DNA from 2 places in the Microbacterium sp. H6 genome. Region 2 is predicted to be linked to the other one. Evidence: predicted binding sites of a transcription regulator. Region 2 holds the regulator's gene; the other holds the start of a gene.
What was found. Region 2 encodes HspR, which represses chaperone genes until heat shock. Its sites were predicted from a motif close to AAGTTGAGTCNNNNNGACTCAACTT; they were not measured.
Positions count from the first base shown of each region.

Region 1: DSP71_RS04435 (ATP-dependent Clp protease ATP-binding subunit) is a predicted target of HspR. The motif match lies at 1,786-1,810, and genes of this name have one in related genera.

Region 1 covers NZ_QOAY01000065.1:4,546-7,771, reverse strand. Annotated here, with positions in the region: gene DSP71_RS04445 (NRDE family protein) at 1-478, opposite strand, end outside; gene coaBC (bifunctional phosphopantothenoylcysteine decarboxylase/phosphopantothenate--cysteine ligase CoaBC) at 547-1,746, shown strand; gene DSP71_RS04435 (ATP-dependent Clp protease ATP-binding subunit) at 1,874-3,226, shown strand, end outside.
Region 2 covers NZ_QOAY01000166.1:14,134-17,359, forward strand. Annotated here, with positions in the region: gene DSP71_RS10400 (nucleotide exchange factor GrpE) at 1-444, shown strand, start outside; gene DSP71_RS10405 (DnaJ C-terminal domain-containing protein) at 452-1,435, shown strand; gene DSP71_RS10410 (heat shock protein transcriptional repressor HspR) at 1,578-1,991, shown strand; gene DSP71_RS10415 (hypothetical protein) at 2,019-2,951, opposite strand; gene DSP71_RS10420 (DUF4185 domain-containing protein) at 3,020-3,226, shown strand, end outside.

The DNA.
Region 1 (3,226 bases), on a different contig from region 2:
CGCGGAATTCGGGCAGCCACGCCTGGATCCGCGGAGTCGTCGCATCGTCGAGATCGTCGTGCGCGATCATGTGCGTTCCGGGGTCGATGGGTGTCTCGCGAAGCTCGACGCCGTCCCACGAGAGCACTCTCGCGCCGGCGGGACCCACCTCGAGCAGGTTGAAGCCGTGCATCGGCAGTGGTGCGACCGGCGATCGGCCCGTCACCGACTCCAGGGCGAGGGCGCCGCGGGACACCGCGTGAGCTGCGGGGAGGTCACGCACGTCCGCGCGGTTCAGCAGCACGGCGAGTCGTCCTTCTGCCGGGTTCGCGGCCAGCCACGCGCCGCCCGCTCGGCGGTCGCGGATACCCACCACGCCCGGAAAGTCGTCCGGCCACCACGCTCCGAGGGAGTCCCAGGCCCGCAGCGGGTCTTCGTCGCGGACCGCCAGAAGTCGTGCGGATCCGGCATTCTCGACATCGATCACGACCGTGCACACGGCATCAAGTCTAGGTCGGCGGAACGATCGTCGGCCCGCGGCGGTGGATGCTGGGGCAGAATCGAGACGTGAACATCGTGGTCGGAGTCACAGGCGGCATCGCCGCGTACAAGACGGTGCATCTGGTGCGCCTGCTCACGAAGGGCGGCCACGACGTGACCGTGGTGCCCACCGCGGATGCGCTGCGCTTCGTCGGGCTGCCTACATGGGAGGCGATCAGTCGTCACCCCGTGACAACGAGCGTGCACGAGGATGTGGCACGGGTGCGGCACGTGGCTCTCGGTCAGGCGGCCGACCTCGTGATCGTGGCGCCGGCGACCGCGAACTCGATCGCGAAGATCACTGCCGGGCTCGCCGACGATCTCCTGGGGACCACCCTGCTCGCGACCGAGGCCCCGGTGCTGATCGCTCCGGCGATGCACGCCGAGATGTGGCGGAACAAGGCGACACAGGCGAACATCGCGACCCTGCGGGAGCGCGGTGTGCACCTGGTGGGTCCTGCCGACGGTGAGCTCGCCGGTGGTGACAGCGGTCCCGGCCGGATGTCGGAACCCGAGGAGGTCTTCGCCGCCGCGCAGGCGCTGCTGGCTCCCGGTGACCTCGCCGGCGTGCGGGTGGTGGTCTCGGCCGGCGGCACTCGCGAGCCGATCGATCCCGTGCGTTTCCTCGGCAACCGCTCCAGCGGCCGGCAGGGTGCGGCGCTCGCCGCGGAGGCGGCCGCTCGCGGAGCCGAGGTCACCCTGGTGTCGGCGAACATCTCGGGTGACGTGCTCGCCGACGTGCGGCATCCGTCGATCCGCGTCGTCGGCGTGGGCTCCGCGATCCAGCTCGCAGAGGTGATGAAGCGTGAGGCCGCAGAGTCGGACGTGATCGTGATGGCCGCCGCGGTCGCCGACTACCGACCGGTCGCGGTCTCGGAGCGCAAGCTCACCAAGGAGGGCGGCGGGGTACCCGCCATCGAGCTGATCGAGAACGAGGACGTCGTCGCAGCCCTGGCCTCTGCACGTCGCCCGGGTCAGCTCGTCGTCGGCTTCGCAGCCGAGACTCCGGAGGACGAGGCCGAACTGCTCGCTCGCGCTCGCGGCAAACAGCAGCGCAAGGGTGTCGACCTGCTGGTGGTGAACGAGGTCGGCTGGGAGCGCGGGTTCGAGAGCGCGGAGAATGCCGTGCACATCCTGGGCCCCGGGGGTGCGGTGGCGGCGATCGTCTCCGGCTCCAAACGCGCTGTCGCGTCCGCGATCTGGGACGCGATCGGACGGGAGCGCTGACGAGGCGGACGGACTGGAGGAGAATCTCGGCGAGTGCTAAACTTGAGTCAATAAGACTCAACTTTGATCCCGTCCTCCGACTTGGTGGACGGGAGACGACCAGAAGGAGCAACTCCAGGAGGAGCGCATGACCACCCCGCAGACCGGCAACCAGAACCAAGAGCAGCAGTCCGCCCTCGAGCAGTTCGGCATCAACCTCACCGACCGTGCCCGCGAAGGCAAGCTCGACCCCGTGATCGGACGCGACAGCGAGATCCGTCGGGTCAGTCAGGTGCTCACCCGACGCACGAAGAACAACCCCGTGCTGATCGGCGAGCCCGGCGTCGGTAAGACCGCCGTCGTCGAAGGCCTCGCCCAGCGCATCGTCGCCGGCGACGTCGCCGAGTCCCTCAAGGACAAGGAGCTGGTCACGCTCGACATCTCCGCCCTCGTGGCCGGCGCCATGTACCGCGGCCAGTTCGAGGAGCGGCTGAAGCAGGTGCTCAAGGAGATCACCGAGTCCGACGGGCAGGTCATCACGTTCATCGATGAGCTGCACGTGCTGATGGGCGCCGGTGGCGGTGAAGGCTCGGTCGCCGCATCCAACATGCTGAAGCCGATGCTGGCCCGCGGCGAGTTGCGATTGATCGGCGCGACCACCCTCAACGAGTATCGCGAGTTCATCGAGAAGGACGCAGCGCTCGAGCGCCGCTTCCAGCAGGTCTACGTCGGAGAGCCCACTGTCGAGGACACGATCGCGATCCTCCGCGGCCTCAAGGGTCGGTACGAGGCGCACCACGGGGTGACCATCTCCGACAGTGCTCTCGTTGCGGCCGCGGCCCTGTCGAACCGGTACCTGCCCGCGCGTCAGCTGCCCGACAAGGCGATCGACCTGATCGACGAGTCGATGTCGCGGCTCAAGATGGAGATCGACTCGTCTCCGGTCGAGATCGACCAGCTCAAGCGTCAGGTCGACCGGATGAAGCTCGAGGAGCTCGCCCTCAAGCGCGAGAAGGACGCTGCGTCCAAGGAGCGACTGAGCGCCTTGCGCGAGCAGCTCGTCGGCATGGAGCGACAGCTCGCCGAGCTCGAAGCCCGCTGGGCACGCGAGCGTCAGGGTCTGAACCGGGTGGGCGAGCTCAAGAAGCAGCTCGACGACGCGATCACGCAGCGCGACCTCGCCATGCGCAATGCCGACTACACGAAGGCTTCGAAGCTCGAGTACGAGACGATCAAGCGCCTGGAGCGCGACATCGCGGAGGCCGAGCAGGCGGAGGACACCGCGTCGAGCGAGCCTCGCATGGTCAACGAGCAGGTGACCGAGGAGGACATCGCGGCCGTGATCGCCGCGTGGACCGGCATCCCCGTCGGCCGGTTGCTGCAGGGTGAGAGTGAGAAGCTGCTGCACCTGGAGAACGAGCTCGGCAAGCGCCTGATCGGGCAGAAGGACGCCGTGAAGGCCGTGTCCGACGCCGTCCGCCGTTCGCGCGCGGGGATCAGC
Region 2 (3,226 bases):
GCGGCGGAAGACGCCGTGCTCGCCGACCTCGAGTCCACTCTGCTGAACGACCTCAAGCGTCTGCAGGCCGAGTACGCCAATTACCGTCGCCGCACCGAAGAGCAGCGGCAGGTCGAGATCGAGCGGGCGAAGGGCGAGGCAGCCAAGGGCCTGGTCCCCGTGCTCGACGACCTCGATCGCGCGGCCCAGCACGGTGATCTGGTCGAGGGCACGCCCTTCGCCGTGATCGCCGAGAAGGTGCGCACGGTCGTGGAGCGTCTCGGAGTGGTCGCGTACGGCGAGAAGGGCGAGGAATTCGACCCGCAGCGTCACGAGGCGATCTTCCAGCAGCCGACGCCCGGCGCCGAGAAGACCACGATCCTCGAGGTCGTCGAGGTGGGCTACCGTCTCGGTGATGTCGAGCTGCGCCCTGCGAAGGTCGTCGTCGCTGTCCCGGAAGGGTAGGTGATCGATGGCCAGCCAGGATTGGTTCGACAAGGACTTCTACAAGACCCTCGGGGTGTCCAAGGACGTCAGCGATGCAGAACTGAAGAAGACGTACCGCAAGCTCGCGCGCAAGTATCACCCGGACTCCAATCAGGGTGATGCCAAGGCCGAGGCGAAGTTCAAGGAGATCAGCGAGGCCTACTCGGTGCTCTCCGATGCGGAACAGCGCAAGGAGTACGACGAGATCCGCGCCATGGGCTCCGGTGCCCGCTTCACGGCGGGCGGCCAGGGCACAGGCGGCTTCGAAGACGTGTTCAGCCGTTTCGGCCAGCAGGGCCGAGGGCAGACGGCGGACTTCGAGGACATCTTCGCGATGTTCAACCAGGGCCAGGGTGCGAGCTTCGGCGGCGGACGCTTCGGCCAGCCGAGCGGCGGCTACCGCGGCTTCGGCGGGCCGCAGCGCGGTGCTGACGTGACCGCGCGCACCACGCTCGACTTCGTCACCGCCGTGCAGGGCGAGACCATCTCGCTGCAGGGCGAAGACGGCAAGCCGTTCAAGGTGAAGATCCCCGCCGGTGTCGCCGACGGTCAGAAGATCCGTCTGCGCGGCCGCGGCCGGCCCTCGCCCGATGGTGGGGAGAGCGGTGACATCGTGGTGCAGATCACGGTGCGCCCGCACCCTGTCTTCACGCGCGACGGTCTCAACCTGCGCGTCGTCGTGCCCGTGACCTTCACGGAGGCGACCCTGGGGGCGACCATCGAAGTCCCGACCCTCGGCGGCGACGTGGTCAAGCTCCGCGTCGCACCGGGCACCCCCTCAGGGCGGGTGCTGCGGGTCAAGGGTCGCGGAGTCGCGACGTCGAAGGGCACGGGCGATCTGCTCGCCGAGCTCCAGGTCGCGGTGCCGACGCACCTCGACGAGGCCGCACGCGCGGCGCTGGAGAAGTTCCAGGAGCTCGAGCCCGACGAGAACCCGCGAGCCGAGTTGATGGCGAAGGCCCGGCGATGAGCAGTCGTCGGGATCACATCGCCGGGACAGGCGTTCGCGCCGGATCAGGCCGTTCTGTGAAGAACGCGCCTGTTCCGGCGCCTCTGCCTGAGTCCGCGCGTACGACAAGAGACACGGGTAGGAGAGGAGAGGGGAATCGATGATGAACGCCGACACCCCGGTGTTCGCGATCGCGGCCGCCGCCGAGCTCTCCGGCCTTCACCCTCAGACGCTGCGGCAGTACGACCGCATCGGCCTCGTCGTCCCCGGCCGCACCTCGGGCGGCTCGCGCCGCTATTCGTCTCGCAACATCGAGCAGCTGCGCGAGGTCGCACAGCTCTCCTCCGAAGGGGCGAGCCTTCCCGCGATCGCTCGTCTGCTCGACCTCGAAGACGAGAACAGGGCGCTGCGCAACCGGATCGCCGTGCTCGAAGCCGCCCTGCGCACCGAGCGGGAGAATCGCCCCGGCGTGCGCGTGTTCGCCGCAGGTTCCGCAGGTGTCGTGCCCATGCCGACCGGTCGCCGCCTGCGCCGCTCGACCGAGGTCGTGCTCTGGGACCCGCGAGGCAGCGCCTAGAGGCAGCGCCTGGAGGCAGCGCCTCGATCAGAGCGGCTCCACGGAGAACCGGAACGCCGCACCATTGCGGAACGGTTCGACGATCTCGAAGTTCTCGTACGCGGGACCCCCGGGGATCGGCGAAGAACTCGCCCAATAGGACCAGCGGGCGTTGACCACTGCCTCGAGCGCCGGGTGCGGGTCATCCACGCGCCAGGTCTGCACGGCTCGACGACCGAGGAAGCGCCAGTGTTCCGCGGTATCAGCGGAGTACTCGACGGACCATGGCTCCTCCTCGTCGCCGGTGGCGCTCACCATCGCCGATTCCCCGTCGCGGGTCAGGTCGGCGAGCGGAAAGCGGCCGTGAGCGGTGAACGCGGTGCCCGAGAACTCCGGCCACAGCTCGGCAGGCGACACCACGCGGTCCGCCAGGTGCAGCAGCCGCAGTCGTGCCCAATTGCCCATCGTCGCGGTGAGGATCAGGTGTGAGAGCGGCACAGATGTCGCCCTCGTGAACCCCGCGACCTCCACCTCGTGCGGCCGGTCGGCGAAGAACCGTACCCTCACACTCACATCCGCACCGTTGGCGAAGCGTTCGACGCCGATCCAGACGGTGAGCGTCTCCACGCCCTCGACGGTACCGATCCGTCCACGGGCCGGGGCCGTCGACGGCATGGAGTTCGCACCTGCAGAATCGTCCGCCGACCAAAACCTCTTGCCCTGCTTGCCGGGATCCAGCGTGCTCGGCTCCATCTCTGAGAATCCCCGTTCTGTCGCGCCCTCCGGGACCGGCTCCACGGCGATGAAGTTCACCAGCCGCTCGTGGGGGTGGTCGAGGTAGGGGGTGAAGACGCGCAGGAGCCCGCGCGGCCCCGGTGTCGGCGGGATTCCGACCTGGAGCCCGCCGACAGGTCCCCACCGGGGCTCGGATGCGCCGTCACCAGAGGGCCGAAGCCAGTGGGGTGTCGCGAAGTCGAGCATGTCGATGACCCTAGTGTGTTGAAATCGATTTCGCTAGATTCGAGGAATCACGTCGATCGAGGAGGATCATGTCCAGCCCTGTCGCCTTCCTTCCTGTCGCCTTCCGCCGCGTGGCCGTGGCGGTATCCCTCGTTCTGGCCGTCGCTGTTGTCGGGTGCAGTGGAGAGGGCGGTGTGATCGTCGATCCCGATCCTGACAAACCGTTCGTGCTCGATGGGGTGTCCGGCCTCACCGAGATCGCGCAGCTCACGGGGCCTGGCGCCACGAACGACACG